Regions from separate parts of the Rhizobium sp. PP-F2F-G48 genome, predicted to be linked through region 1. Evidence: predicted binding sites of a transcription regulator. Region 1 holds the regulator's gene; each other region holds the start of a gene.
The links. Region 1 encodes PhoB, which activates phosphate uptake and scavenging genes when phosphate is short. Its sites were predicted from a motif close to TGTCATNNANCTGTCAT; they were not measured.
Positions count from the first base shown of each region.

Region 2: the regulator PhoB is predicted to act here: its motif matches at 2,949-2,965, upstream of ugpB (sn-glycerol-3-phosphate ABC transporter substrate-binding protein UgpB).
Region 3: the regulator PhoB is predicted to act here: its motif matches at 2,214-2,230, upstream of phnF (phosphonate metabolism transcriptional regulator PhnF).
Region 4: the regulator PhoB is predicted to act here: its motif matches at 4,262-4,278, upstream of C8J36_RS11775 (DUF1045 domain-containing protein).

Region 1 is NZ_SLVH01000003.1:573,508-580,831, reverse strand. It holds gene pstA (phosphate ABC transporter permease PstA) at 1-715, shown strand, start outside; gene pstB (phosphate ABC transporter ATP-binding protein PstB) at 730-1,545, shown strand; gene phoU (phosphate signaling complex protein PhoU) at 1,601-2,311, shown strand; gene phoB (phosphate regulon transcriptional regulator PhoB) at 2,504-3,187, shown strand; gene C8J36_RS10720 (GcrA family cell cycle regulator) at 3,332-3,901, opposite strand; gene C8J36_RS10715 (aspartate aminotransferase family protein) at 4,341-5,540, shown strand; gene argF (ornithine carbamoyltransferase) at 5,639-6,556, shown strand; gene C8J36_RS10705 (Hsp33 family molecular chaperone) at 6,765-7,324, shown strand, end outside.
Region 2 is NZ_SLVH01000012.1:84,148-91,471, reverse strand. It holds gene ugpE (sn-glycerol-3-phosphate ABC transporter permease UgpE) at 1-587, opposite strand, end outside; gene ugpA (sn-glycerol-3-phosphate ABC transporter permease UgpA) at 597-1,478, opposite strand; gene ugpB (sn-glycerol-3-phosphate ABC transporter substrate-binding protein UgpB) at 1,556-2,878, opposite strand; gene C8J36_RS21725 (response regulator) at 3,193-3,642, shown strand; gene C8J36_RS21720 (L,D-transpeptidase) at 3,776-4,483, shown strand; gene C8J36_RS21715 (helix-turn-helix domain-containing protein) at 4,698-5,180, shown strand; gene C8J36_RS21710 (MATE family efflux transporter) at 5,189-6,550, shown strand; gene C8J36_RS21705 (3-oxoacid CoA-transferase subunit B) at 6,614-7,258, opposite strand; gene C8J36_RS21700 (CoA transferase subunit A) at 7,258-7,324, opposite strand, start outside.
Region 3 is NZ_SLVH01000005.1:107,264-114,587, forward strand. It holds gene C8J36_RS13555 (D-ribose ABC transporter substrate-binding protein) at 1-277, shown strand, start outside; gene C8J36_RS13560 (DeoR/GlpR family DNA-binding transcription regulator) at 593-1,438, shown strand; gene phnF (phosphonate metabolism transcriptional regulator PhnF) at 1,448-2,182, opposite strand; gene phnG (phosphonate C-P lyase system protein PhnG) at 2,295-2,756, shown strand; gene phnH (phosphonate C-P lyase system protein PhnH) at 2,753-3,343, shown strand; gene C8J36_RS13580 (carbon-phosphorus lyase complex subunit PhnI) at 3,347-4,459, shown strand; gene C8J36_RS13585 (alpha-D-ribose 1-methylphosphonate 5-phosphate C-P-lyase PhnJ) at 4,456-5,355, shown strand; gene phnK (phosphonate C-P lyase system protein PhnK) at 5,352-6,125, shown strand; gene phnL (phosphonate C-P lyase system protein PhnL) at 6,155-6,907, shown strand; gene C8J36_RS13600 (DapH/DapD/GlmU-related protein) at 6,907-7,324, shown strand, end outside.
Region 4 is NZ_SLVH01000004.1:112,982-120,305, forward strand. It holds gene C8J36_RS11755 (FAD-binding oxidoreductase) at 1-78, shown strand, start outside; gene C8J36_RS11760 (aldehyde dehydrogenase family protein) at 100-1,635, shown strand; gene phnN (phosphonate metabolism protein/1,5-bisphosphokinase (PRPP-forming) PhnN) at 1,676-2,266, opposite strand; gene C8J36_RS11770 (alpha-D-ribose 1-methylphosphonate 5-triphosphate diphosphatase) at 2,263-3,405, opposite strand; gene C8J36_RS11775 (DUF1045 domain-containing protein) at 3,405-4,112, opposite strand; gene C8J36_RS11780 (gluconokinase) at 4,485-4,979, opposite strand; gene fba (class II fructose-bisphosphate aldolase) at 5,093-6,139, opposite strand; gene C8J36_RS11790 (DMT family transporter) at 6,309-7,259, opposite strand.

The DNA of each region.
Region 1 (7,324 bases):
CCTCTTCACCTCGGGCGCCTCGTCGCGGCCGGAAGCCGCCGGCATCGGCGTCGCAGCGCTCGGCTCGCTCTACATGATGCTGATCGTTCTGGCGCTCGCGCTGCCGATCGGGGTCTCCGCCTCGATCTATCTCGAAGAGTTCGCGCCGAAGAACAAGCTGACCGACCTCATCGAGGTCAACATCAACAACCTCGCGGCCGTTCCTTCCATCGTCTACGGTCTGCTCGGCCTGTCGATCTTCATCAACTTCGCCGGCATGCCGCGCTCGGCGGCTCTCGTCGGTGGCCTCGTCCTCACGCTGATGACGCTGCCCACCATCATCATCGCCACGCGTGCCGCGCTGAAGGCGGTGCCGCCGTCCATCCGGGCCGCAGCCCTGGGCCTCGGTGCCTCGAAGATGCAGACCATCTTCCACCATGTCCTGCCGCTTGCCATGCCGGGTATCCTCACGGGCACCATCATCGGCCTTGCGCATGCGCTCGGCGAGACCGCACCGCTGCTGCTCATCGGCATGGTGGCCTTCGTGGTCGATTTCCCGGGCTCGCCGCTCGAACCTTCGACGGCTTTGCCGGTCCAGATCTACATGTGGGCCAACGAAGCCGAACGTGCATTTGTCGAACGGACCTCCGGCGCGATCATCGTGCTCCTGATTTTCCTGGTGGTCATGAACCTGGGCGCAATCCTGTTGCGGCGCCGCTTTGAACGACGCTGGTAGTGAGGTAGAGAATTATGAACATGATGTCAGAAGCGACTCTCGAAAAGGCGGTCGATCAGAAGATGAATGCTGTCCCTCACAAGATGATCGGCAAGGATGTGTCGGTCTACTACGGCGAAAAGCGCGCGCTGTTCGACGTGAACCTCAACATCCGCGAGAACACGGTCACGGCCCTGATCGGCCCGTCCGGCTGCGGCAAGTCGACCTTCCTGCGGACGCTCAACCGCATGAACGACACGATCGATCACTGCCGGGTGACCGGCAAGATCACGCTCGATGACGGCGATATCTACGATCCCTCGATCGACGTCGTCGAACTTCGCGCCCGCGTCGGCATGGTCTTCCAGAAGCCGAACCCGTTCCCGAAGTCGATCTATGAGAACGTGACCTACGGGCCGAAGATCCACGGTCTGGCCCGCAGCAAGGCCGAACTCGACGCCATCGTCGAGCAGAGCCTGCAGAAGGCCGGCCTCTGGAACGAGGTGAAGGATCGCCTGCACGAATCCGGCACCGGCCTCTCTGGCGGCCAGCAGCAGCGTCTCTGCATCGCACGCGCCGTTGCCGTCAGCCCCGAGGTCATCCTCATGGACGAGCCTTGCTCGGCGCTCGATCCGATCGCCACTGCCAAGGTCGAGGAACTGATCCACGAACTGCGCGCCAACTACACGATCGTGATCGTCACGCACTCCATGCAGCAGGCCGCCCGCGTTTCGCAGCGCACCGCCATGTTCCACCTCGGCAATCTCGTCGAGGAGAACGATACCGACAAGATGTTCACCAATCCGGATGACCAGCGCACCCAGGATTACATCATGGGACGCTTCGGCTGATCGGTCGCCCGACCGACAGCGAAGCGCCCGTGACCGAACTCCAAGGACAGGATCCATGGCAACCCATATCGTATCCGTCTATGACGAAGACCTGAAATATCTCAGCCGCCGCATCTCCGAGATGGGTGGCCTTGCCGAGCAGATGGTCGCGGAATCCGTACGCGCCCTCGTCAACGCCGATCTGGGTCTCGCCCAGAAGGTCATTTCCGACGATGTCGTGCTCGACGATGCCGAACGCCAGATCGGCGAAAAGGCGATCGTGACGATCGCCAAGCGTCAGCCGATGGCGGCCGACCTGCGCGAGATCATGGGATCGATCCGCATCGCGGCCGATCTCGAGCGCGTGGGCGACCTTGGCAAGAACACGGCCAAGCGCGTTATCGCCGTGTCCAGCGCCAGCCTGCCGCGCCAGCTGTCCCGCGGGATCGAGCATCTGGCCGAGCTGACGTTGATGCAGCTGAAGGAAGTGCTGGATGTCTACGCCTCCCGTTCGGCCGAAAAGGCCAAGGCCATCCGCGAGCGTGACGGCGAGATCGACGCGATCTACACCTCGCTGTTCCGCGAACTCCTGACCTATATGATGGAAGATCCGCGCAACATCACGCCCTGCACGCATCTCCTGTTCTGCGCCAAGAACATCGAACGCATCGGCGACCACGCGACCAACATCGCCGAGACGATCTACTACATGACGACCGGCGCGCAGCCGCTCGGCGAACGCCCGAAAGACGACTCGTCGAACACCGTCGGCGCACTCGCCACCTGAGCGAACGGCGCAGGAGGGAAACGCTCCTGCGCCCATCGTCTCCGGTCTTGAACGCGGTCGATGCCTCGGTTGAGGGATCGGCGGCCGAAAGGGCGGTTTCCCGCCGCCATGCCTGAACAGTCAACGATGATCGCCGCCTTCGGGTTCTGGCGAAAGCCTCGTCATGCGACGAGGACACTACGGAGTCCAGAAATGCAGCCGAAAATTGCCGTTGTCGAAGATGAAGAAGCCCTGAGCGTTCTCCTGCGGTACAATCTCGAGGCCGAAGGCTTCGACGTCGATACCATCAACCGGGGCGACGAGGCGGAAGTCCGCTTGCAGGAACGGCTGCCGGATCTCCTGATCCTCGACTGGATGCTGCCCGGCGTGTCCGGCATCGAGCTTTGCCGGCGCCTGCGCCAGCGCAGCGAGACCGAGCGCCTGCCGATCATCATGCTGACGGCGCGCGGCGAAGAGAGCGAGCGGGTTCGCGGCCTTGCCACCGGCGCCGACGATTATGTCGTCAAGCCGTTCTCGACGCCCGAGCTGATCGCGCGCGTCAAGGCCATGCTGCGCCGCGCGCGTCCCGAAGTGCTGTCCTCGCTGTTGAAGTGCGGCGACATCGAGCTCGATCGCGAGACGCACCGCGTCCATCGCAAGACCCGCGAAGTCCGCCTCGGCCCGACCGAGTTTCGCCTGCTCGAATTCTTCATGGCCTCGCCCGGCCGCGTCTTCTCGCGCTCGCAGCTTCTCGATGGCGTCTGGGGGCATGATATCTATGTGGACGAGAGGACCGTCGACGTCCATGTCGGTCGCCTGCGCAAGGCCCTCAACTTTTCCAACATGCAGGACGTCATCCGGACCGTCCGCGGCGCGGGTTACTCGCTGGAAAGCTGAACGCTTGCATCTTTAGAGCTGGGAACGCATCGTTCCTGGCGCGCGGCGATCTTCCCAGATTGACAGTAAGGACAAATGAAATCGCCTTCTTCGCAGAACGAAGAAGGCGATTTCTTTTTTTGCTCTGTCTGAAAACGCGGACCCTTATCGGGCGCGACGGCGCTCGGCCGAGGGCTGGTAGGCAAGCTTGGCGTGGAAGGTGCAATAGGGCGAGCTATCCGGCGAGTCATTGCCGCAGAAGTGAAACTCGTCCTTCATCGGGTCGCCGATCGGCCACTTGCAGGTGCGGTCGGTGAGCTGCGTCAGAACCAGCTTGCGCGACATCGGCACGACGACATTGCTGCCCGTTGCGCCGGCGCCGCTACCGGTGACGGTCAGTGCGGTTTCCGGCGCGAAGACGCTTTCGGAATCTTCGATGACGTTCATCGCGTTGACAGGACGGGCCATCGGACGCTGGGGAACGGCGCGGGGAGCCGCGTTGGCAACGATGGCTTCCGGTGCTGCCGGGCGTGCGGCGACGACGGGACGCTTCGGACGGGTTGCGCTCGGCGAGGCTCCGCCTGCCTTTGCGCGGCCGGGGAGCGACAGGCGGTGAACCTTGCCGATGACCGCATTTCGGCTGACGCCGCCGAGCTGCGCCGCGATCTGGCTCGCGCTCAGGCCTTCGGCCCACAGCTTCTTCAGTCTCTCTACCCGCTCGTCAGTCCAGTTCATTGTCGTCTCCATTCCAGGCATACGGAAGGACGAATCCCTCACCGCGCCCCGGATGGCTCCGAAGCTGCAACGCCTTGACTCTTCTGGTGACTAGGTCCGCCGCATGCGTCTAGCAATTCCTTGCTAACCTAGAGACGGGGTGACTCCGTGACAAGAGTCCGGGGAATCGACCCGAATCGATTTTTGGGTTTTCCCCAACTTGCTGCCGTTGCGTGATATATTTGCAAGGTCTTTTTGCCGGAAAGCATCGCGCCCGGAAAACGCATGCCAGACCCGTATTTCCGGGACTTTTGTTGACAGCGGCACCTGAAAAACCGATAGTGCGCTCGCCGCCGTCAGGGCGGTATTTTTCATTTCGGGCCGGCACTGCCGGTCCCTGCGAAAACGGATCGAACCTTCCCCGCAAAGCGCGTGCGGACAGGACGAGGAGATAGGCACGATGGCCGAGGCAACCCCGCTTTACGAGACCTACATGCGTGCGCCGCTGCGCTTCGAGCGCGGCGAAGGTGTCTGGCTGGTGGCGGAAGATGGCGCGCGCTATCTCGATTTCGCCGCGGGCGTGGCCGTCAATTCGCTCGGCCATGCGCATCCGCATCTTGTTGCAGCGCTCAAGGACCAGGCCGAGAAGGTCTGGCATCTGTCGAACCTCTACGAGATCCCCGGCCAGGAAAAGCTTGCCAAGCGGCTGACGGACAACACCTTCGCCGACAAGGTCTTTTTCACCAATTCCGGTGCCGAAGCTCTGGAATGCGCCATCAAGACGGCGCGTCGCTACCAGTTCGCCAAGGGGCGGCCGGAGCGTTTCCACGTCATCACGTTCGAAGGTGCCTTCCATGGGCGCACGCTCGCGACGATTGCGGCCGGCGGCCAGGAAAAATATCTCGAAGGCTTCGGCCCGAAGGCACCCGGCTTCGTCCAGGTGCCCTTCGCCGATCTCGACGCCGTCAAGGATGCGATCACCGAAGAGACTGCGGCGATCCTGATCGAGCCGATCCAGGGCGAGGGTGGTATTCGCCCGGCCTCCAAGGCCTTCCTGCAGGCGCTGCGCGCGCTTTGCGACGAACACGGCCTGATGCTGATCTTCGATGAAGTCCAGTGCGGCGTCGGGCGGACCGGCAAGCTGTTTGCCTATGAATGGTCCGGCATCGCGCCAGATATCCTCGCAGCTGCCAAGGGCATTGGCGGCGGCTTCCCGCTCGGCGCGTGCTTGGCGACGGAAGAGGCTGCGTCCGGCATGGTCGCGGGCACGCATGGGTCCACCTATGGCGGCAATCCGCTGGCCATGGCCGTCGGCAATGCCGTACTCGACGTCGTTCTCGGCGACGGCTTTCTCGAGCATGTGCGCGACGTCGCGCTGGTCTTCCGTCAGGGGCTCGCATCGCTTGCCGATCGGTTCCCCGATGTGATCGAGGAAATCCGCGGCGAAGGCCTCATGCTCGGTATCAAGGCCGCCGTGCCCTCCGCCGAATTGCTGAAGGCGATCCGGGCGGAGCGGATGCTGGCCGTTCCCGCAGGGGAAAACGTCATCCGTCTGCTGCCGCCGCTGATCACCAGCGCGGAAGAAGCCCGTGAAGGCCTTGCCCGCATCGAGCGCGCCAGCGAAACGCTGACGACGGTCAAGCAGCGCGCGACGGCGTAACGTCAAACCCCGCCACCATACCTCGGCATCGACCGACACCCAGGCCCGGGCAGGGAGCTGAAAGCCCCGACGGGACAAGGACAGGACACCGCATTTTCATGGCTGATACCCGGCACTTCCTCGATCTCTCCGCCATGTCGGCGGAGAACCTGCGCTCGATCATCGATGATGCCCGGGTGCGAAAGGCAGCGACCAAGGCCGGGACCGCGGAAAAGCCGCTGGCCGGCAAGATGCTCGCCATGATCTTCGAAAAACCTTCGACCCGGACCCGCGTGTCGTTCGATGTCGGCATGCGCCAGCTCGGCGGCGAGACGCTGTTCCTGTCGGGCACGGAAATGCAGCTCGGCCGTGCCGAGACCATCGGCGATACGGCCAAGGTTCTCTCACGTTACGTCGATGCCATCATGATCCGCACGACGGATCACAGCCGTCTGCTTGAGCTTGCCGAACACGCGACCGTTCCCGTCATCAACGCTCTGACGGACACGACGCATCCCTGCCAGATCATGGCCGATATCATGACCTTCGAGGAGCACAGCGGCCCGGTGAAGGGCAAGACCATCGCCTGGACAGGGGACGGCAACAACGTGCTGCATTCCTTCATCGAGGGGTCGGCCCGCTTCGGCTACACGATGAAGATGGCCGTACCGCTCGGCTCCGAGCCCGACGACAAGATCCTCAATTGGGCGCGCAACAATGGCGGCAATGTCGTGTTGTCGCACGATGCGGAAAAGACCGTCGCCGGTGCCGATTGCGTGGTGACGGACACCTGGGTGTCCATGAACCAGGAGCACCGCGCCCGCGGCCACAATGTCTTCCAGCCCTATCAGGTCAATTCTGCCCTGATGTCGAAGGCGGACGAGAACGCGCTCTTCATGCACTGCCTGCCGGCACACCGCGGCGAGGAAGTGACCGACGAGGTGATCGACGGTCGTCAATCGGTGGTGTTCGACGAGGCGGAGAACCGCCTTCATGCCCAGAAGTCGATTCTCGCCTGGTGCCTGGGCGCTCTCTGAGCCGCGGCGCTCGGCGCACAAGGCCGAAACCTTGAAAACCGGCATCCGGCCACCGATCTAGGTGCAAAGCGGAATGCCACGGTTTTTTGCTGGCATTTCATATCAATCCAATAGAATGGAGTTGCGGCTTGCGATTCCCGGACCTGTCCGGGGCGCCGTCATCTGCGTTCGGGCTCGCCGCGGCGGGTCTTGCATCAGGAGCATGGACATGGTGGACAAAGGACCAGATCTCGGCGAATTCGGTTATGCGGGCGATGACCGCGTCGTACCCTTCCAGGTGGAAGGTCTCGACGTGCGCGGTCGCGCGGTCCAGTTGGGCCCGATGCTGGACGCGATCCTCGAGCGGCACAACTATCCGCTCCCGGTCGCACGCCTCGTGGCGGAAACGGTGGTGCTGACCGTGCTGCTCGGAACCTCGCTCAAATTCGACGGCAAGCTGATCATCCAGACGAAGAGCGATGGCCCGGTCGATCTCGTGGTCGCCGACTTCTCGACGCCGGATCGCGTGCGGGCCTATGCCCGCTACGACGAAGAGGCCTTGGCGAGCGCCATCGAAAAGGGCGAAACGGATCCGCAGGACCTTCTCGGCGAGGGCGTTCTGGCCTTTACCATCGACCAGGGCGAGTTCACCCAGCGCTATCAGGGAATCGTGCCGCTCGACGGCGCCTCGCTCGAGGAGATCGCCGGCGTCTATTTCCGCCAGTCGGAGCAGATCCCGACCAAGGTGCGCCTCGGCGTTGCCGAGCTTCTGGATCGCGACGAAAACGG
Region 2 (7,324 bases), on a different contig from region 1:
AGCGGCAACAGGATATCCCGCATGAAGCGGAACGGCCCGGCATTGTCGATGCGCGCGGCCTCCACGAGCTCTCCGGGTATGGTCAGGAAGAACTGACGGAAGAGGAACGTCGCGGTTGCCGAGGCCATCAGGGGCAGGGTCAGCCCCGCATAGGTATCGATCAACCCGAGATCGACGATCACCTTGTAGGTCGGCAGGATGCGAACCTCGACCGGCAGCATCAGCGTGACGAAGATCATCCAGAAGAAGGCCATGCGGAAGGGAAAGCGGAAGAAGACGATGGCGAAGGCCGACAGGAACGAGATGACGATCTTGCCGACCGCGATCGCCACGGCGACCACGAAGGAGTTGAACAGCAGCCGTTCGAGGCTGACCCCGACGACGCGCTCGACGCCGCCGGTCATCGCCTCGGTGTAGTTCTCGACGAAATGGCCGCCGGGCAGCAGCGACATGGGTGGGCGGATGATCGCCTCCGACGTCGCCGTGGAGGCGATGAACGTATAATAGATCGGGAAGGCGACGACGATGATCCCGAGGATCAGGATGACATGGCCGACGAAGTTGGCGATGGGGCGTTTTTCGATCATCTCGGGGCCTCAACCATAATGCACCCGCTTTTCGACGAAGCGGAACTGGAATGCCGTCAGCGCGATGACGATGACCATGAGGATGACGGACTGCGCCGCCGAGGAGCCGAGGTTCAGGTTGACGAAGCCGTCGTTGTAGACCTTGTAGACCAGCGTTTCCGTGGCTTTCGCCGGCCCGCCGCCGGTGACGGAATGAATGATGCCGAACGTGTCGAAGAAGGCGTAGACCGTGTTGACGACCAGCAGGAAGAAGGTGGTCGGCGCCAGCAGCGGAAAGACGATGGTCCAGAACCGCCGTGCGCCGCGGGCACCGTCGATGGATGCTGCCTCGATCAGCGATTTCGGAATGGCTTGCAGCCCGGCGACGAAGAACAGGAAATTGTAGCTGATCTGCTTCCAGGCGGCCGCGACCACGACGAGCCCCATGGCCTGATCGCCGTTGAGGAGCGGATCCCATCCAAAACCGTTTCGGCGCAAGAGATAGGCAAACGTGCCCATGGCCGGGTTGAACATGAAGAGCCAGAGCATGCCGGCGACGGCAGGCGCCACGGCATAAGGCCAGATCAGCAGCGTGCGATAGAAGGTCTGCCCGCGCACCACCTTGTCCGCGGCGGTCGCCAGCAACAGCGCCACGCCCATGGAGACGAGAGCGGTGAGAATGCTGAAGACCACGGTGACCTGCAGCGCGTGGATATAGTTCGGATCCGACAGCACGGAACGGAAATTGGCAAGGCCGACGAAGCCGCTTTTCAGGCCGAACGGGTCCTCGCGCATCACGGACTGATAGAGCGCCTGGCTTGCGGGCCAGAAGAAGAAGATGACCGTGAGGATGATCTGCGGGGCGACCAGCAGGTAGGGCAGTATCTTGTTGGGAAAGGCGACGTTGTGCACCGGGAGCTCCTCGGGACGACAGGCAGACGTCTCGCCGACCCTTGTAAGCGGGGGCCGGCGAGACGGTCAGGTGCGGATCAGTTGCCGTTGGCTTCCGCGATGGCCGCGTTGCCGCGCTCGACGGCCTTGTCGAGAGCAGCCTTCGCATCCTGCTTGCCGGCAAGCATCGCTTCGAACTCTTCGTTCATGATGTCGCGAACCTGTGGAAGGTTGACGAGACGCACACCCTTGGAGTTCTCGGTCGGCGCCTTGCCCATCATCTGCAGGATCGGCGTCTCGCGGCCTGGGTTCTTGTCGTAGAAGCCAGACTTCTTGGTCTCCTCATAGGCCGCATTGGTAACCGGCATGTAGCCGGAAACCTGGTGCAGCCGGGCCTGGATCTTGGTCTGCGACAGGAAGTTGAAGAACTGGGCGATGCCGGCATATTCCGCGTCGCTCTTGCCACCGAAGACCCAGAGGCTCGCGCCGCCCGGGATCGTGTTCTGCGGTCCGTGGCCTTCGTAATAGGGCAACTGGCCGATGCCGTATTTCACGCCCGACTTGACGATATCGCCGAGACCGCCGGAGGATTCCGTCAGGATCGCGCATTCGCCCGACATGAAGAGCTGCTTGGCCTCCGAGGTCCGGCCGCCATATCGGAAGGTGCCGTCCTTTGCCAGATCCGCAATCGCCTGGAAGTGCTCGACGAAGAGTGGCGCATTGAACTCGAGCTTGACGTCGGTGCCGCCCAGACCGTTCTCATTGGTGCCATAGGCGACATTGTTCCAGGCGGCCAGGTTCTCGGTCTGGATCCAGGTGAGCCAGGTCGAGGTGAAACCGCAGGATGCGGCACCGCTCGACTTGATCTTCTTGGCAGCCGCAAAGACGTCGGGCCAGGTCTTCGGCGGCGCCTCGGCGTCGAGGCCGGCCTTCGCGAAGATATCCTTGTTGTAATAGAGGATCGGCGAGGACGAGTTGTAGGGGAAGGACAGCATGGTGCCGTCGGGCTTCGAATAATAGGCCGCGATGCCAGCAAGATATTGCGACTTGTCGAAAGTGAAGCCGCCCTTCTGCAGCACTTCGGCGGCCGGCATGATCGCGCCTTCGGCACCCATCATCACGCCGCTGCCTGCGTCGAAGACCTGAATGATCGCCGGCGGCTGCTTGGAGCGGAAGGCGGCGATGCCGGCGTTCAGCGTTTCCGGATACGTGCCCTTGAACACCGGCGTGATGGTGTATTCGCTCTGGCTCTCGTTGAATTCCTTGGCAAGCTGGTTGACGACCTCATTGTTGGCGCCGGTCATCGCGTGCCACCACTGCAGGTCGGTCGCCGCTGATGCGGCCAACGGCCCGGTAGCCGACAAAGCAAGTGCGGCGACGGTCGCCTTCAGGGTCGATGCCTTCAGGAATGTCTTGAACATGAACGTCCTCCCGGTTGTGGCGAAGCAAGGTGTGCCGCTCCGCGATATCAGCGCGACGATCCTCCTCGACCGTCATTAGACGGTTACATATGCCGGGCTTTTTCTCGGGCGGCAACCTTCAATCGCCCCTCTTCCACGGCCAATCAACCGCCGAAGGGCGCGGCGGCCATCAAGTCGATAAAGTAAAACCTCTCGCTCTTCTCCATTAATACTTTGTTAATAATCTAGAGTTCGAGACAATTCAAATAAAATTGGAACAAAAGCTTTGCTCATCCATTTCAGCTGCAGTCTCAACGTCGAATGGGTATAGCGTCATGACCGAGAACACAGTCCGCCGGTGGCAGAGCCGTCCGATCATCGACTATCCCGTCGTGATCATCGAAGATCATCTCTTGCTGGCGCTCGACCTGGAAGATGCCGTTTCTGCGGCAGGCCTCAATGCCGGCGTCGTTGGCTTTGCCAGCCGCAAGAAGCATGCGTTGCGGATCGGTGGTCTTGCCGCCATCGCATTCGTCGATGTCAACCTTGCCGACGGGCCGAGCGGCCCGGAAATCGGCCGTATCCTGGCGCAGGATCACGACGTCACGGTTATCTTCACCACGTCGGATCCGGACATGCTGGGCAAGGGCGTTTCCGGCACGATGGGCGTCCTGAAAAAGCCTGTCAGCGCGGAAGCCGTCCGCGGCGCCCTGACCTATGCCATCGCCCGCCGTCGTGGCGATCTTGCCATCGTGCCGCCCGAGCTGACGCTGTTTGCCGGCTGACGGTCCCGACATTTCTGCCTTGACATGACGTCGATGGTCTAGCTTTCCGAGCCCGGCCATTGGCGCGTCCCCTTCAAACAACAAACCCTCCGACAGAGGCGCCAAGCGCCTGTCCAACCCCCAAGGCCTTGAGATGACGACCACCGTTTCGCTATCGCGCCGACGCTTTCTCGGATGCGCGGGCGTCGCCTCCGCGACGCTCCTGACGGGCTGCTCCACACAGAGCATTGGCGCGTTTCTGGAGCCCGTCGTCAACGTCATCGCACCGAAGACTTATGATGGCGAGCAACCCGATCCCGCCGTCATCTACGCGGCCCGCACCGACGAAGGCTTTAGCCTGCCGGCTATCCCTTACAAGAATATTCCGCAGCGGTTCTATCGCCAGCGCGTCATCGATCCCACCGGCGAAGCGCCCGGCACCGTCGTCGTCGATACGAAAGCCCGCTATCTCTATCTGGTCGAGAAGGGTGGAACCGCAATGCGCTATGGCGTCAGCATCGGCAAGGATGGATTCGCCTGGCAGGGCGAGGGGGTCATCCAGTGGCGCAAGAAATGGCCGCGCTGGACGCCGCCCGACGAGATGGTCGCGCGCCAGCCAAAGCTTGCCCGTTACTCGATCGCCAATGGAGGCCAGGAGCCGGGGATCAACAATCCGCTCGGCGCCCGCGCGCTCTACATCTTCCAGAACGGTCAGGACACGCTCTACCGGCTGCATGGCAATCCGGACTGGCGCTCGATCGGCAAGGCGCAATCCTCCGGCTGCGTGCGCTTCATCAATCAGGATATCATCGATCTTTACGATCGCGTGCCGGAAGGCGCTCGCATCGTCGTGCGGCAGTAGACGCTCCAGTGCCTGCCGCCTGACCTTTCCGGCAGACAGAGCGGGGCGCTATCGAACATCGGTCGCGTATGCGCGCATTCATTTCAGTCGCTAACCGAGCAAGGCGCATAACCTTCCTCATCTTCGGATCTGCCCGGATCCGAAGCATTCGCGACTTATAACTTGCATTTTGCAAGTTACTCCGGGATGATTGTCCATCACGGGAGCGCGGAACATGGACCGAACACGTTTTGGCGAAATGCAGTGCCCGATTGCGCGCAGCCTTGCGCGCGTCGGCGATCAATGGACGATCCTCATTCTCCGCGATGCCTTCAACGGCCTCAGCCGCTTCGACGAGTTCGAGGAGAGCCTCGGCATCGCACCCAACATCCTGGCGGCACGGTTAAAGGCGCTCGTCGAAAGCGGGTTGCTGGAAAAGCGCCGCTACAGCGAGCGGCCTGCCCGCAACGCCTACCTGCTGACAGAGTGCGGCCAGGATTTTCATCAGGTCCTCGTGATGCTTCAGGCGTGGGGCAACACGCACTTCGCGCCGGAGGGCAAGAGCGTCGCGCTCGTCAATGCGGAGACGGGACTGGAGGCACGGCCTATCGTGATCGACGCGATCAGCGGACGCTCGGTGCTCGATCCTGCCTTCCGCAACAGGCCGGGCCCTGCGGCAAATGAGCGAATCCGCAGCCGGTACGAGGACGGGCTATGACTCAACCCATGACAACACCCAAAATCTCTCTGGCCGAAGCGCGGACCTCCCGTATCCTCAATGCTCCGGTCCTCCCGCTGCTCCTCAGCATGGCGTGGCCGAATATCGTGATCATGGTGGCTCAAGCCTCGACCGGCCTTATCGAGACCTGGTGGGTGGCGAAACTCGGCACGGATGCGCTGGCCGGCATGGCGCTGGTCTTTCCGCCTGTGATGCTGATGACCATGATCTCTGCCGGCGCCATGGGGGGAGGGATTTCCTCGGCGGTCGCGCGGGCGCTTGGTGGCGGGCAGAGGGCAGAGGCGGATACGCTTGTCCTCCATGCGATCGTGATCAACATCGTTCTTGGGCTTGCTTTCTCCGCGATCTTCCTGGCGTTCGGCGAGCCGATCTACCGCATGCTGGGCGGAGAAGGCGCCGAACTCGAAGCGGCGCTGATCTATTCGAACGTCGTCTTCGCCGGAAACGTCTTCATCTGGCTCATGAACGGGCTCGCAAGCGTTATTCGCGGCACGGGAAACATGCTCTACCCGGCGATCGTCATCTGCGTTGGGATCGTTTTCCTCGTGCCGATCTCGCCCCTGCTGATCTTTGGCTTCGGCCCCATCCCGGCCATGGGAATTGCCGGCGGTGGCGCGGCTCTGCTGATCTTCTACCTTGGCGGCACGATCGCGATGGCCTGGTACATTTTCGCCGGACGCTGCGCGGTGCGTTTCCGCTGGGATCGACTCCGACGGGACAGCATGACGAGCATCCTGCGCGTCGGGGCGATGTCGGCCATCACGTCGATCCAGACCAATGTCACCATCGGCGGGGCCACCGCGCTGGTCGCCTCCTTCACCGCCGTGAGCGCCGTCGCCGGTTTCGGGACCGGAGCGCGTCTCGAATATCTGCTGATCCCGCTGATCTTCGGAATAGGTGCACCGTTGGTCGCCTTGGTCGGCACGAATATCGGTGCCGGGCAGCGTCAACGGGCGTTGCAGATCGCATTGACGGGAGGTGCGCTGGCCTTCGTTCTGACGGAGGCTATCGGGCTGGCGGCAGCGATCTGGCCGGAACACTGGCTCAGCCTGTTCAGCGCCGATCCCGACATGATCGAGACGGGCAGCGCCTATTTGCGGATTGTCGGGCCGACCTACGGCTTCTTTGGTCTTGGCCTGTCGCTGTATTTCGCGTCGCAGGGCGCCGGGCGACTGTTCTGGCCGCTGGCAAGCGGCTTCCTCCGCATCGCCATAGCGCTCGGTGGCGGATGGATCGCCTTGCGGTGGACCGGTTCGCTCAACGGCTTGTTCTATGCCATTGGCTTGGCGCTGGTCGTTTATGGGCTGACCATTCTGATCGCGGTACGCTCGGGTGCGTGGTTCAAGTGACAGACGGTTTTGGCCAGCGGCCCACCGATGGCACGTTGGCCGATCGGTGGGAGAAGGGCTGGTTCAGCTCAGTCCGACGTCGAAGGCGGCTTCCGTCGCATTTTCGATATCGGAGACGGTCACCCCGTCTGCCAGCTCGATCAATGTCATCCTCGCATCGCCGCGCCGCTGCAAGGTAAAGACGCCGAGGTCGGTAATGACCATGTCGACGACCCGCCGCCCGGTGAGCGGCAAGGTGCACTCGCGTCGAAGCTTCGGTTCGCCTTTGGCGGTGTGCTCCATCAGAACCACGACCTTGTTCACGCCGCTGACCAGGTCCATGGCGCCGCCCATGCCTTTGGCCATCTTGCCTGGGATCATCCAGTTGGCCAGATCGCCATTCTGGGCGACTTCCATCGCGCCGAGGATCGACAGGTCGATATGGCCCCCACGGATCATCGCGAAGCTTTCGGCGCTCGAGAAATAGCTGCTGCTTGAAAGCTCCGTGATCGTCTGCTTTCCGGCATTGATCAGGTCGGCATCTTCCTCGCCTTCCAGCGGAAACGGGCCCATGCCGAGCATGCCGTTCTCACTTTGCAGCTGGACCGAGATATCCTTGGCAATGAAGTTCGCCACAAGCGTCGGTATGCCGATCCCCAGGTTCACGTAATATCCGTCCCGCAACTCCTGCGCCGCGCGGGCTGCCATCTGCTCGCGTGTCCATGCCATTATCGGTTTCCTTCCATGGCGCCGGCTTTGCGGACGGTTCGTTGCTCGATATGCTTGATCGGATTG
Region 3 (7,324 bases), on a different contig from region 1:
CATCGCGGCACTCAAGGAAGCCGGCAAGATCGCCAACGTCAAGGTTGGCGGCTTCGACGGCTCGCCGGATGCGGTCGCCGCCATCAAGGCCGGCGAGCTGCAGTACACCGTGCTCCAGCCGGTCGCCGTCTTCTCGGAAGAAGCCGTGAAGCAGGCCGACAGCTTCATCAAGACGGGCGCGACGGGCGCCAAGTCCGAAAAGCAGCTGTTCGATTGCCTGCTCATCACCAAGGACAATGTCGACAAGTACTCGGCACCCTTCGTCCTCGACAAGTAAACTCCCAAGGCCAGAGAGGGCGCCGTCCGCGGCGCCCTTTTCTCATTGTCCTCAGGTCGCCTCGCTCGCTGGTCGCATCCGTGCGAACGGGTTTTCCGTTGAAGGTTTTATGCGCTAGTGGTTTGATTCCGACATTTGCTCCCGTTTGCAGCACCCATGAGGGCAAATGCCGGAATCCAAAAAACCACTAGGAAGTTCATGATTCGAGTGGAATTTAAGAATTTTACATTTGATCACAGAGATCGCCGCTGGTGGGTATCAAATGTCAAATTCATTCCGCTAGGACGCAGGCAGAGCGAACAGAGGGGCACCGGGATGACGAACAAGACAACCGCCAGTCCGTTCATGTCCGAGCTTCCGAGCGACAGTCGTCATGCCCGCCAGATCGTGCGCCGTCAGCTGATCGCCGAGGCCGTGATGGCCGAGGGCTCCATGCGGATCGAGGACCTGACCGACCGTTTCGGCATCAGCCTGATGACGGCGCACCGGGATGTCGACGAACTCGTCAGCCGCGGCCTTTTCCGCAAGACGCGCGGTATCGTCACCGCCGCCCCGACGAGCCTGATCGAATCCAGCGACGTCTACCGATCGAGCCGCCAGGCTCGCGAGAAGGCTGCGATCGCCCGGGCGGCCATGACCTTCATCGAGCCGGGACAGGCGATCTTCTTCGACGACAGCACCACCGTGCTGCAGATGGCCCACCACCTGCCGGAAAAAGTGCCGCTGACGGTCATTACCAATTCGCTCAATCTGATGAACGAGCTGAAGGCCGTACCGGACGTCACGCTGCTCGGTCTTGGCGGGCAGTTCTACAACTGGTGCAATGCCTTCATGGGCCGCATGACCATCCGCGAGATCGAAAAACTCCGGGGCGATACCGTGTTCATGTCGATGTCGGCCATTCTCGACGATGTCGCGTTTCACCAGTCGCCGGAAATGGTGGAGACCAAGCGGGCGATGTTCGACAGCGCCGCCATGCGCATCCTTCTGGCCGACCACACGAAATTCGAGCGCCGTGCGCTCTATTCCTTCGCAGCCCTCACCGAGTTCGATCTCGTCATCGTGGACGACAATATCGCGCCGGAGCATCTGGAGCGCATGCGCTCCAAAGGCATCAACCTGATGGTCGCGCCGGTGGACCGGCCGAAGGTCGGGCGATAGGGCGTCCGCTTAAAGGGCGCTCTGCGGATTGGCGAAGACGAGTTCCATGCGATCCGCCAGAAACCGGGTGCGTATCGCCTGCACCGGCCGGTCCTCGAGATCCACATCGACGGCATTGGTGACGAGCACGATGGCATCGGCGGCGCAGGCGAGCGCGTCGGCATCGGTCGCAGCGATCCGTTCGGCCGTCAGGCGCGTTTCGCGCCGGCGATAATCGGCAAGGCCGCAGCGCTGCAGCGCCTGGGTGATCGAGCCCTCCTGCGCATAGGCCGCGATGATGCCGGGAAAGCGCTCGGCCGAGAAGTGCGAGGTGGAGCGGGACAGAGGCACGCCGTCCACCACGGCCATATGGTCCAGCCGGTGAAGCGGGGCGCCCGGCGCGAGGCCGAGCAGCCGCGCCATCGCCATGTCCGCCACCACCTTCTGCGATCCGACGAGACGCCCCGAGGGCTCCAGCGATTGCCGCATCATGTTTTCGGAAAACCGCGCCCGCGTGCCGATCGGATAGGAGATGCGCGGCTCGACCGGATTGACGAAGGTCCCTCGACCCCGCTCGGCCCGGACGATGCCCTCCGCCGCAAGGGCCGCGATGGCGCGGCGCACCGTGTGGCGGTTGACGCCATAGTCGGCCGCAAGCTCCGTTTCCGGGGGAAGGCGGTCGGTTACTGCGGCCGCAAGGATCGAGGCGCGAATGCCATCGGCCACCCGGCGCCAGCGTGAAATTCCGTCATCCTGTCTGTCCATGGCCCATCCCTTCAGCGCCGCCAGTAAAGAGTGTCACAGCGGCGTCATGATTTTCGGGTTATAAATCGGATCAAGATTAGTTGTCTACACAAATAGACAAATAGGATCCGAAATGACCACAGAACAGCAGATCCCAGATCGCAAACGCGCGCTCGACGCCATGGCGTCCATGCCCGCGGACATCCTTGCCGAGCGCTACGGTGCGATTGCCAGAACCGCACCGTCGGCAATCCCCGTGCGGGGGCCGGAGATCGGTGCCGTGATGGTGCGCGGACGGATCGGCGGCGGCGGCGCACCGTTCAACCTTGGCGAAGCCAGCGTGACGCGGGCGACCGTGAAGCTCGACAGCGGCGAGGTCGGCCACGCCATCGTTCTCGGTCGCGACCTGGAGAAGGCCCGCATGGTGGCGCATCTCGACGCGCTCGGTCAGCGTGCCGAATGGCAGCCCATGATCGAGACGGATGTCGTCGCACCCGCGCTGGTCCTCGATGCCGAAGCGCGCCGGCAGCGCGCGGAAGAAACGGAAGCGACACGCGTCGATTTCTTCACGCTGGTTCGGGGAGAAGACCGATGAGCCTTGCCTTTGTCGATGGCGGTTTCGCCGAGCCCGTCTTCGGGTCGCAGCGCGCCTTTCGCGCCCTGATGGATGCCTTTGCGCGACCGGGCAGCATCGCCGACTTCGCAGGCCTTGCCGGCCCCCCCAGGCCGATGTCGTCTGCGGCCGGCGCGATCCTTCTGGCGCTGGCCGACAACGATACGCCCGTGTTCTTCGAAACGGACATGCCGGACGCACAAGCCTGGGTCGGCTTCCACACCGGCGCGCCGATAACAGGCGCGGTGCCGTCCGCCCGCTTCGTTCACCTTGCCGACGACAGCGACACCACTGCCTGGAGCCGTTTTGCGGTGGGCACGGCGGAATATCCGGATCGCTCGGCCACGCTGCTTCTGCCGGTCGCCTCCCTTCGCGGCGGCGAGCGCCTCAGCCTCAGCGGGCCGGGCATCGAGACCTCGAGCGACATCGCGCCGCAAGGCCTGCCGAAGGGCTTTGCCGATGTCATGGCCGCCAACCGCGCCGGCTTTCCGCTCGGCTTCGATCTCGTCCTCGTCTCGGGCAGCGAGGCGCTGGCCCTGCCCCGCACCACACGCATCCAGGAGGCCTAAGCCATGTATGTTGCCGTCAAGGGCGGGGAAGCCGCCATCGAAAAGGCGCACCGGCTGCTCGCCGACCGGCGTCGGGGCGACCGCTCCGTCCCTGCACTCTCGCTCGACCAGATCGCCGGCCAGCTGTCGCTCGCTGTGGATCGCGTCATGGCCGAGGGGTCGCTCTACGATCCCGAGCTCGCCGCCATGGCCGTGCGCCAGTCGCGCGGCGACCTGATCGAGGCGATCTTCCTCATCCGCGCCTATCGCACGACGCTGCCGCGCTTCGGCGCGACGCGGCCGGTGGAGACCGGGGCCATGCGGATCGAGCGCCGCGTGTCGGCCACCTACAAGGACATTCCCGGCGGGCAGCTGCTCGGACCCACCTTCGACTATACACACCGCCTGATCGACCCCGACATGGCCGGCGACCACCCCGTCGAGCCCGGCGCCCGGCGTGACGTGGCTGGCGACGTGGCCGGCGATGCCGCCTATCCCCGCGTGACGGATATCCTCAATGGCGAGGGCCTGATCGAGCCGGATGTCGCATCCGATGCCGAGCCCGGCGACCTCACCCGCGACCCGACCGGCTTTCCCGCGGGACGGGATCTGCGGCTTCAGGCGCTGGCGCGCGGCGACGAAGGCTTTCTTCTGTCGCTCGGCTATTCGACGCAGCGCGGCTACGGGCGCACGCATCCCTTCGTCGGCGAAGTGCGCATCGGCCTTGTCGATCTGGAGATCGACCTGCCGGAACTCGGCTTTGCCGTCGCCATCGGCGCGATCCGCGTCACCGAGTGCCAGATGGTGTCGCAGTTCAAGGGCGGCGGCGAGGACGGTCCCCGCTTCACGCGCGGCTACGGCCTCGTTTTCGGTCAGTCGGAACGCAAGGCCATGTCGATGAGCCTTGTCGATCGGGCGCTCCGCGCGGACGAATTCGACGAGAACCGTGCGGCACCGGCGCAGGACGAGGAGTTCGTCCTCTCCCACTGCGACAATGTCGAGGCCACCGGCTTCGTGGAGCATCTGAAGCTGCCGCATTACGTGGATTTTCAGGCCGAGCTCGACCTGCTGCGCATGTTGCGGCGGGAACATGCGACCAAGACCTCGGAAATGGACCGACAGGAGGCCGCGGAATGACCCTGCCCGCTTACAACTTCGCCTATCTGGACGAACAGACCAAGCGCATGATCCGCCGTGCGATCCTGAAGGGCATCGCCATCCCCGGCTATCAGGTGCCGTTCGCCTCGCGCGAGATGCCGATGCCCTACGGCTGGGGCACGGGCGGGGTGCAGGTGACGGCGGCCATTCTCGGGCCGGACGACGTTCTCAAGGTGATCGACCAGGGCGCCGACGATACGACCAACGCCGTCTCGATCCGTGCCTTCTTCGCCAAGACCGCGAATGTGGCGACGACCACGAAGACGGCGAATGCGACGATCATCCAGACCCGCCACCGCATTCCGGAAGAGCGGCTGCAGGCGCACCAGACCCTCGTCTTCCAGGTGCCGATCCCCGAGCCGCTGCGCTTTCTCGAGCCGCGCGAGACGGAGACGCGGGTCATGCACGGGCTGGAAGAATACGGCCTCGTGCATGTGAAGCTCTACGAGGACATCGCCCAGCACGGCCATATCGCCACGACCTATGCCTATCCGGTGAAGGTCGAGGGGCGCTATGTCATGGACCCCTCGCCCATTCCGAAATTCGACAATCCCAAACTCGACCGCTCCCCCGCCCTGCAGCTCTTCGGCGCGGGACGCGAGAAGCGCATCTATGCGCTGCCGCCTTTTACCCAGGTGACGAGCCTCGATTTCGAGGATCATCCCTTCACGGTCCAGACCTTCAGCCGCCCCTGCGCGCTTTGCAACGCGACCGGCGTCTATATGGACGAGGTGGTGACCGACGACCGGGGCGGGCGGATGTTCGTCTGCTCGGACACCGACCATTGCGAGACGCGACAGGCGGAGGGCCACGCAGGCCCGGGCCTGCCGCAGCTCGGGGAGCACGCGTCGAGCGAGCAGGAGACCACGCGATGACCGATCCCATCCTCTCCGTCCGCGGGCTCGAAAAGCGCTACGGCGCCTTCGTCGGCTGCACGGACGTGTCCTTCGACGTCTGGCCGGGCGAGGTGGTCGCCATCGTCGGCGAGTCCGGCTCCGGCAAGACGACGCTGCTCAACTGCATTTCCGGCCGGCTGGAACGCTCGGCCGGCGAGATCCGCTACCGGATGCGCGACGGGCGGTTTCCGGATCTCGCCGATCTCTCGGAAGCCGAGCGCCGCTTCCTGATGCGCACCGACTGGGGCTTCGTGCACCAGAACCCGGCCGACGGGCTGCGGATGCGGGTGTCGGCCGGCGCCAATGTCGGCGAGCGGCTGATGGCGGTCGGCGAGCGTCACTATGGCGAGATCCGCCGCACGGCTGGCGACTGGCTGTCGCGCGTGGAAATCGCCGCCGAGCGGATCGACGACCAGCCGATCGCCTTTTCCGGCGGCATGCGCCAGCGCCTGCAGATCGCCCGCAACCTCGTCACCCATCCCCGGCTGATCTTCATGGACGAGCCGACCGGGGGCCTCGACGTCTCCGTGCAGGCCCGCGTGCTCGATCTCCTGCGCGGTCTCGTCACCGACCTGTCGCTCGCAGTCGTCATCGTCACCCACGATCTCGCCGTCGCGCGGCTCCTGTCGCAGCGGATGATCGTGATGAAGGGCGGGCACATCGTGGAGGCAGGGCTGACCGACCGGGTGCTGGACGATCCGCGCCACGCCTATACCCAGCTTCTCGTCGCCTCCATTCCCGAATCCTGAGCCCGCACATCATGCGCCGGAGTCCGCCGATGCCTCTCTCCTCCATCCCGCCGACCGATCCGACCATGCCGGACGGCGCGCTGCTCAGCGTGCGCGATGTCGCCAAATCCTTCGTCATGCATCTGCGCGATGGCGTCGTGCTGCCGGTCGTCGCCCATGTCCGCTTCGATCTCTTTCCCGGCGAATGCGTCGTCCTCGGCGGCCCCTCGGGCGTCGGCAAGTCGTCCATCCTGCGCATGGTCTACGGCAACTACGCCATCGACGCGGGCTCCGTCCTGGTGCGAGACCCCGAAAGCGGCGACATACGCGATCTCGGGGCCGGCGATCCGCGCCTCGTGCTTGCCATCCGGCATGACGGCATCGGCTATGTCAGCCAGTTCCTGCGCGCCGTGCCGCGCGTCTCCGCGGTGGAGATCGTTGCCGAGCCGCTGGTTTCGCGCGGCATCGACCGCACGGAAGCGCTTCTGCGCGCCCGCGACCTGCTCTCCCGGCTCAACCTGCCGGAGACGCTGCACGGACTGCCCCCCGCCACCTTCTCCGGTGGCGAGAAGCAACGCGTCAACATCGCCCGCGGCTTCATCACCGATCATCCCGTTTTGCTGCTCGACGAGCCGACCGCCTCGCTGGACGCGGAGAACCGGGACGTGGTGACCGCGATGATCGGCGAGAAGCGCGCGCGCGGCACCGCCATTCTCGGGATCTTCCACGACCAGCCGGTGCGCGAGGCCGTGGCGACCCGCACGATCGACGTGTCCGCATTCTCGGCTCGAAAGGCTGCGTGATGGCCAAGCTCTCCGAACATGTCCCGAACATCCACGAAACCGCAAAAGTGACCGACTGCCGGCTCGGTCGCTATGTCGAGATTGCCGAAAGGTCGCGCCTCGGCGAGGTCGAGCTTGGCGATTATTCTTATGTCATGGAGGACTGCGCGCTCTGGTGCGCGACCGTCGGCAAGTTCGTCAACATCGCCTCGATGGTGCGGCTCAACGCCACCAACCACCCGATGGAGCGCGCCACCCTTCACCATTTCACCTACAGGGCCGGCGACTATTTCGAGGGCGCCGAGGACGAGGCGGACTTCTTCGCCGCACGGCGGGCCCGGCGGGTGACCATCGGTCACGATGTCTGGATCGGCCATGGCGCGACGATCCTGCCGGGCGTGGCGGTCGGCAATGGCGCGGTCGTCGGCGCCGGCGCCG
Region 4 (7,324 bases), on a different contig from region 1:
CAGAAGATCAAGGACATGGCCTGCGGCCTTCTCCCCCTCACCTCGCCCGGCGGGCTCGGCACCGTTCGCTTCGGCTGATACAGTTTCAGGAGTTAAACCATGAATATCGCCCACAAGCCGCTCGATGTGGTTGCAGAGACAGGTCGATTGCTCGGCCTTCTCGGCGTCGATCCGTCCCTTCACACAGGCGGCGACATGGCGTCCTTCTCCCCGGTGACGGGTCAGGAGATCGCGCGCCTGAAAACCATCTCGGCAGACGAGACTGCCACGCGGATCGAGGCGGCGCACGAGGCCTTCAAGGCCTGGCGGCTGATCCCGGCGCCGCGCCGCGGCGAACTCGTCCGCCTGCTCGGCGAGGAGCTTCGCGCGCACAAGGCCGATCTCGGCCGCCTCGTGTCGCTCGAAGCCGGCAAGATTCCGTCCGAGGGCCTCGGCGAAGTGCAGGAGATGATCGACATCTGCGATTTCGCGGTCGGCCTCTCCCGCCAGCTCTACGGCCTGACGATCGCGACCGAGCGCCCGGGCCACCGGATGATGGAAACCTGGCATCCGCTCGGCGTCATCGGCGTCATCTCCGCCTTCAACTTCCCCGTCGCCGTCTGGGCCTGGAACTCGGCGCTCGCCCTCGTCTGCGGCAATGCCGTGGTCTGGAAGCCGTCGGAAAAGACGCCGCTGACGGCGCTGGCCTGTCAGGCCGTTCTCGAAAAAGCCATCAAGCGGTTCGGCGCGGACGCACCGTCCGGCCTGTCGTCCGTGCTGATCGGCGACCGGGGGATCGGCGAGGTTCTGGTCGATCATCCCAAGGTGCCGCTCGTGTCTGCCACCGGCTCCACCCGCATGGGCCGCGATGTCGGTCCGCGGCTGGCCAAGCGCTTCGCCCGCGGCATTCTGGAACTCGGCGGCAACAATGGCGGCATCGTCTGCCCGTCCGCGGATCTCGACATGGCGCTGCGCGCCATCGCTTTCGGTGCCATGGGCACGGCCGGCCAGCGTTGCACGACGCTGCGGCGGCTGTTCGTGCATGACAGCGTCTATGACGCCCTGCTGCCGCGCCTGAAAAAGGCCTATGGCAGCGTGTCCGTCGGCAATCCGCTCGAAAGCACGGCCCTCGTCGGCCCCCTGGTCGATCGCCCGGCTTACGAGGGCATGCAAAAGGCGCTTGAGGACGCCAAGGCACATGGCGGCAGCGTGACAGGTGGCGAGCGTGTCGATCTCGGCCACGCCGAAGCCTATTACGTGAAGCCGGCGCTGGTCGAAATGCCGGAGCAGGCAGGGCCGGTGCTGGAGGAAACCTTTGCGCCGATTCTTTATGTGATGAAGTACAGCGACTTCGACACGGCGATTGCGGCCCACAATGCGGTCGCGGCCGGCCTGTCCTCCTCGATCTTTACCCGCGACCTGCAGGAATCCGAGCGGTTCCTGTCGGCCGACGGATCGGATTGCGGCATTGCCAACGTCAATATCGGCACGTCGGGTGCAGAAATCGGCGGCGCGTTCGGGGGTGAAAAGGAAACCGGCGGTGGTCGCGAATCCGGCTCGGATGCCTGGAAGGCCTATATGCGTCGGGCGACCAACACGGTGAACTATTCGAAGGCGCTGCCGCTCGCCCAGGGCGTGTCGTTCGACATCGAGTAAACCGAACAATGGATAAGGGCGCGTTTGACGCCCTTATCCGTCAACTGGCTTCGGCCTTCGCCAAGGACAGCACGAAGGCGGCGAAGCGCTCGCCGGCCTCTTCCAGCGGGCCGCTATTGTCGATGGTGGTCAGATGCGGATCGCTCGTCATATCCGGCACCTGGCGGGCGAGCCGCTGGCGGATCTCAGCCTCGCTTTCCCGCGCGCGGGCAATCAGACGGGCGGCGATGACCTCCGGCGACGCAACGATATTGACGACAGCTACGCGCGGAAATGCCTCCCGAAATTTCTCAAGCACGGCGCGGCTGCCATTGGCCACGAGCGTGCGTCCGTCCTTGAGTTTGGCGTGACATGCGGCGGGAATGCCGTAGTGAAGGCCGTGGGCCTCCCAATGCACGGCAAACGCACCCTGCTCGGCACGGGCGCAAAACGCCTCGGGCGATATGGCTTCGTGATCCTCGCCCCCGGCGTCGTGCGCGCGCGTGATCACGCGGCGCACAAGCTCCACCTCGGTCGATCTCGTCTTCAGCCGGGTCATGGCATAATCGATGACGCTGTCCTTGCCGGCGCCGCTCGGGCCGACGACGACGATCATGGCGCCGGTGCCGCCTGTCGGGTGATCCGGGGTCATGCGACACGCCGCCCCTTGCGCCAGACGGAGCGGACGATGGGAACGCCACGTGGGCGCTCGACGCGCACGAGGTCGGCGCGGCGACCGATCGCGATCCGTCCCCGATCTTCCAGACCGACCGTGCGGGCGGGATTGTCGCTGACGAGCGCGATCGCTTTTTCCAGGCCGAAGCCCTCGATGGCATCGGCGAGCAGAAAAGGCGCGTGGATAAGGCTGAAGGGCACATAGTCGGAGGAGAGCACATCGAGCACGCCGCGCTCGGCAAGATCACGCGCAGCGATGTTGCCGGAGTGCGAGCCGCCGCGAACGACGTTCGGCGCGCCCATGAGAACGCTGAGGCCGGCATCGTGCGAGAGGTCGGCGGCCTCCAGGCTGGTCGGAAATTCCGCCAGCTTGACGCCGAGGTCGATCGATTCTTCGACATGGGCGACCGTGGCATCGTCGTGGCTGGCGATCGGGATGCCGCGGGCGGCGCAGAGCTCGGCAAGCGCGATGCGGTGGCGGGCGGAATTGCGTTCCGACAGCGCCAGCTGCTTCTCGACATAGATTGCGAAGGCCTCGTCCGAGAGGCCGCGCTTGATCTTGTAATAGAGGATGTACTGATCCATCGTCTGGAACTGGCGCTGGCCCGGCGCGTGGTCCATCAGAGAGACGAGACCGACCTTCGGATCGTCGCGGAAGGCGTCGAACTGGTCGAGCACATTGTCGGTCGAGACCTCGCAGCGCAGGTGGATGCGGTGATCGGCGCGCAGCCGGTTCTCATGCTCGGCCTCGGCCAGCGCATCGGCCATGGCGCGCATCTCGCCGGTGGCAAAGCCATCGTCGCCCTCCGCCGATCCCATGCGCAGACAATCGAAGACGGTGGTGATGCCGGAGGTGACGATCTGCGCGTCATGCGCCTGGATCGCCGCCATCTTCATCCAGCGCAGGCCCGGACGGGGGGAATAATGCGTTTCCAGGTGGTCGGTGTGCAGTTCGACCAGGCCCGGAATGAGGTAATCGCCCTCGAAGTCTTCTCCGGTGTGCAGCGAGCCGGTCGAGATATCGGCAATCTCGCCGTCGCGAACGAGGACGGATCCCTTGACGATTTCATCCGGCAGAACAATGCTGGCATTGGTGAAGATCTGCTCGATGGCCATCATTTCTCTCCTTCGATCGCGGCATCGCCCAGCGGCATCAGCGAGTGGACGGTAAAAGGACTGCCGCGCTTCGGCTCTATGAAGAGCGCAAGGGCGGTCACCGGCAGCGGCTTTCCGAGGAAACCGGCAAAGGCCTCTTCGAGTGCGGTGCGCATGGCGGGGCGCCGATCTTCCGGAACCTTGCCGGTCAGCGTCATGTGAAAGCGAAACGCGTCGAAGACATAGGGATAGCCCCAGGTTTCGAGATTCCGCCGCTCGGCCGGCGGCAGCGTCTCCGGCTTGCGCCGCTCCATGTCTTCGGGCGACAGGGCTGCCCGGAAGGGCTCGAACCGCCGCACGGTTTCGGCGGCAAAGCTCGCAAGCGCATCCGACGGCGCACCGGGAACGAGCGCGAAGAAAGGCCCGAGCTGTCCGAGCGTCAGGGACGGGATCTCGAACGGCTCGCTTTCGGCGGAGAACTCGTCCAGCGCTGCCAGCAGCTCGGCCTCCGTGCGGCCGGGCGCAAGTTCGAAGGGCGCCTTCAGCGTGGCGTGAAAGCCGTAGCGCCGTGGGTCTGCCGTCAGCGTGCCCAATTCTTCCGTCGAGAAACCGGGGACCTCGGGCGTCGGCACGCGACCATCGAGAAAGGCATCGCGGGAGAGCCAAGCTGATGCAGCCAGGGTCAGCGCGTCGTCTTTGGGGGGCGTGAAGTAAAGGGCGTAGCGCATCGCATCCTCATCCTGGCCGCTTCCGGCCTTCGCACGATCTTGCAAAGCCGTGGCAGTCTTTCCTGTTCCACATCATCCGAGCACCAGGAGACGCATGTCGAAGCAGATGTGGATTTGTACCGTCGTTGCGGCACGCGTGTCATTCTCGTGTGACGACGTCATGACATCGCGCCATGTTCCCACCTTCCGTCGCCTCGCCCGCGTTCCCCCGTCGGTATGCCGTCTTGAGAATCACGGAAAGTCGTCTTCCGCATGTCCTTAAAGCGCTTTCCCCGCCGGAGTCACCGGGGCGAATGCGCTCTCAAAGAAGCAAAGCCGCTATGCGTCAAATATGCCGCAGCCCGGGTATCGGTGCCTTTGTCTAAAAAGCTGTCATTCCGTCGGGAGATTGCCCAGGCCATCGATGGCGGCGATCACGACCGCCTCGAGCGGGCGATCGATATCGACCGTGACCACGAGGTCTTCGCCTGTCGGCGGTTCCAGCGTGGCCAACTGGCTGTCCAGCAATGTCGTCGGCATGAAATGGCCCGTTCGGTGGCCCATGCGGGATTCGAGGACGGCTCTGGTGCCGGTGAGATAGACGAAGGCGAGCCGCCCGCCCGCGGCTTGGCGCAGGTGATCGCGGTAGACTTTCTTCAAGGCGGAACAGGATACGACGACCGCGTGTCCCGCATCCGAACCCTCGTGCAGAGCCTTGCCGACGGCATCGAGCCACGGCCAGCGATCCTCGTCGGTCAGCGGCGTACCGGCCGACATCTTGGCGATGTTTTCCGGTGGGTGAAGGGCGTCTCCCTCGATGAAATCGGTTGCGAAAGCCTTGGCGATGGCCTCGCCGACGGAGCTCTTGCCGCAACCGCTCACGCCCATGACCACGACGGGCGCGGGAAGGTGGTTGGCGGCTGTCGCGTCGAGAGAGGTGTCGGGGGCGGAAGCCCCCGGTTTTCCCCCCCGTTTTTCCTGGCTGCTACCCTGCACTGTGATCATGCCATCTTTGCGTAGGCGGCAGCCATTTCGGCCATGCGCTTGATACGGATCGACGGCGCCTTGCCGGCGGTGCGGAAGGCCTCGAAACGCTCCAGGCAGACATCGGTCATCAAGGCCGTCGCGGGCTTCAGATAGCCGCGCGGATCGAAGTTCTCAGGCTTCTCCTTGAAGCATTTGCGGATCGTTCCGGTCATCGCAAGACGCAGGTCGGTGTCGATATTGACCTTGCGGACACCGAAGGGAATGCCGCGCTGGATTTCCGACAGCGGCACGCCCCAGGTCTGGGTCATCTCGCCGCCATAGGCGGTGAACAGGTCCTGCAGGTCCTGCGGCACTGTGGAAGAGCCGTGCATGACGAGGTGCGTGTTGGGCAGGGCCTTGTGGATTTTCTCGATCGTCTCGATCGACAGGATGTCGCCATCCGGCGCGCGGGTGAACTTGTAGGCGCCATGGCTGGTGCCGATGGCGACGGCAAGCGCATCGACGCCGGTCTTGGCCACGAAGTCGAGGGCCTGTTCCGGGTCCGTCAGCAGTTCCTCGCGCGTCAGCCTGCCTTCGAAACCATGCCCGTCTTCCTTGTCGCCCGCACCCGTTTCCAGATTGCCGAGGCAGCCGAGTTCGCCTTCGACCGAGACACCGGCCGCGTGGGCGATCTTCACGACTTCGGCGGTCACCGCGACGTTGTATTCATAGCTTGCCACCGTCTTGCCGTCGGCGAGCAGCGAGCCGTCCATCATCACGGAGGTGAAGCCGTTGGTGATGGCCGAGATGCAGGTGGAGGGCTGGTCGCCGTGATCGAGATGGAGGCAGATCGGGATATGCGGATATTCCTCGGCCGCGCCGAGGATCAGGTGCCGCAGGAAGCCGTCGCCGGCATAGGCGCGCGCGCCGCGGCTCGCCTGGAGGATGACGGGGCTGTCCGTCTTGTCGGCAGCTCGCATGACCGCCTGGACATATTCCAGATTGTTGACGTTGAAAGCCGGTACCGCGTAGTCGTTTTCGGCCGCATGATCCAGCAATTGCCGAAGGCTGATCAGTCCCATTCCCACTCTCCCCGTTGTGCCGGCCGCATTGTTCGCCGCCGCGATTTTCTCCGGGCGTCCTCTCGAGGTTACGTCGCCGTCCCTTGGAGCCGCTGCCGCCCGTTCCCTGTTGGTTGACCAGCATAAGGATCGCAACCGCTTTGGCAACGCTCAACGGTCAATCCGGTCGCTATTCGTCGCGGTGGTTGATTTTCTTTAGCTTTTGCTCACGGAAAAAGATGAAGAGACCGGAGGCGACGATCAGCGCGGCACCGATGACGACCGTCGGGCGTGGCGTGTCGCCGAAAAAGATCCAGCCGAAGACCACGGCCCAGAAAAGCAGCGTGTATTGCAGCGGCACGACGGTTGCGGCATCCGCGAGCTTCAGGGAACGGCTGACAAGCACATGGGCGAGCATGGCGACCACGCCGAGCAGGGCGGGAAGGAGAATGGTTGCGGGATCGAGCGGCTTCCAGCTGCCGGGAACGACGGCCATCCCGATCAGCGAAAAGACGAGAGAGCCGACGAACTGCCAGACCACCAATGTCGTATCCGGCGTGGTGCGCAAGGTGCGGCCGAGCATGATGGCAAAGGCGAAGCAGGCACTGCCGAAGAGTGCGACCAGGGCCGGAAGCGACAGGCTCTCGCGCGAAGGGTCGAGCGCGACGAGCACGCCGGCAAAGCCGATGAGGATCGCCGTCCAGCGCCGCCAACCGACCTTTTCGCCGAGCAGGAAGGGCGACAGCGCCGCGACATAGATGGGGGCCGCGAGCCAGTAGATCATCGCATCGGCGAGCGGCATGAAGCCGACGGCAAAGTAGAAGGCGGTGGCATCGATGGCAAAGAGCAGTGCCCGCAAGGCCTGCAGCCCCGGACGCTCGACGCGGATGACGCTCGATACGCCCCGGCGCAGAACGAGCGGCAGCAGCACGAGGAGGGCGGCGACACTGCGGATCGCCATCAGCTGCAGGACCGGATAGGTCTCGACCAGCCATTTTCCCATCGTGTCGTTCAGCGAGAACATCAGCATGCCCAGGAGCATGAAGACGATTCCAAGGCCGGCCGAATGTTGCAGGGTCGCCGGACAGGCCGGGGTGACAGGCGGAATGGCAGGCGGTTGGGGAGGCGCGGTGGACGACATGGCGGCTTGCTCGGCGGGATCGGAGATGAGGTCGGGGAGCAGGCCGGTGCGCGGGTCGGTGCGCG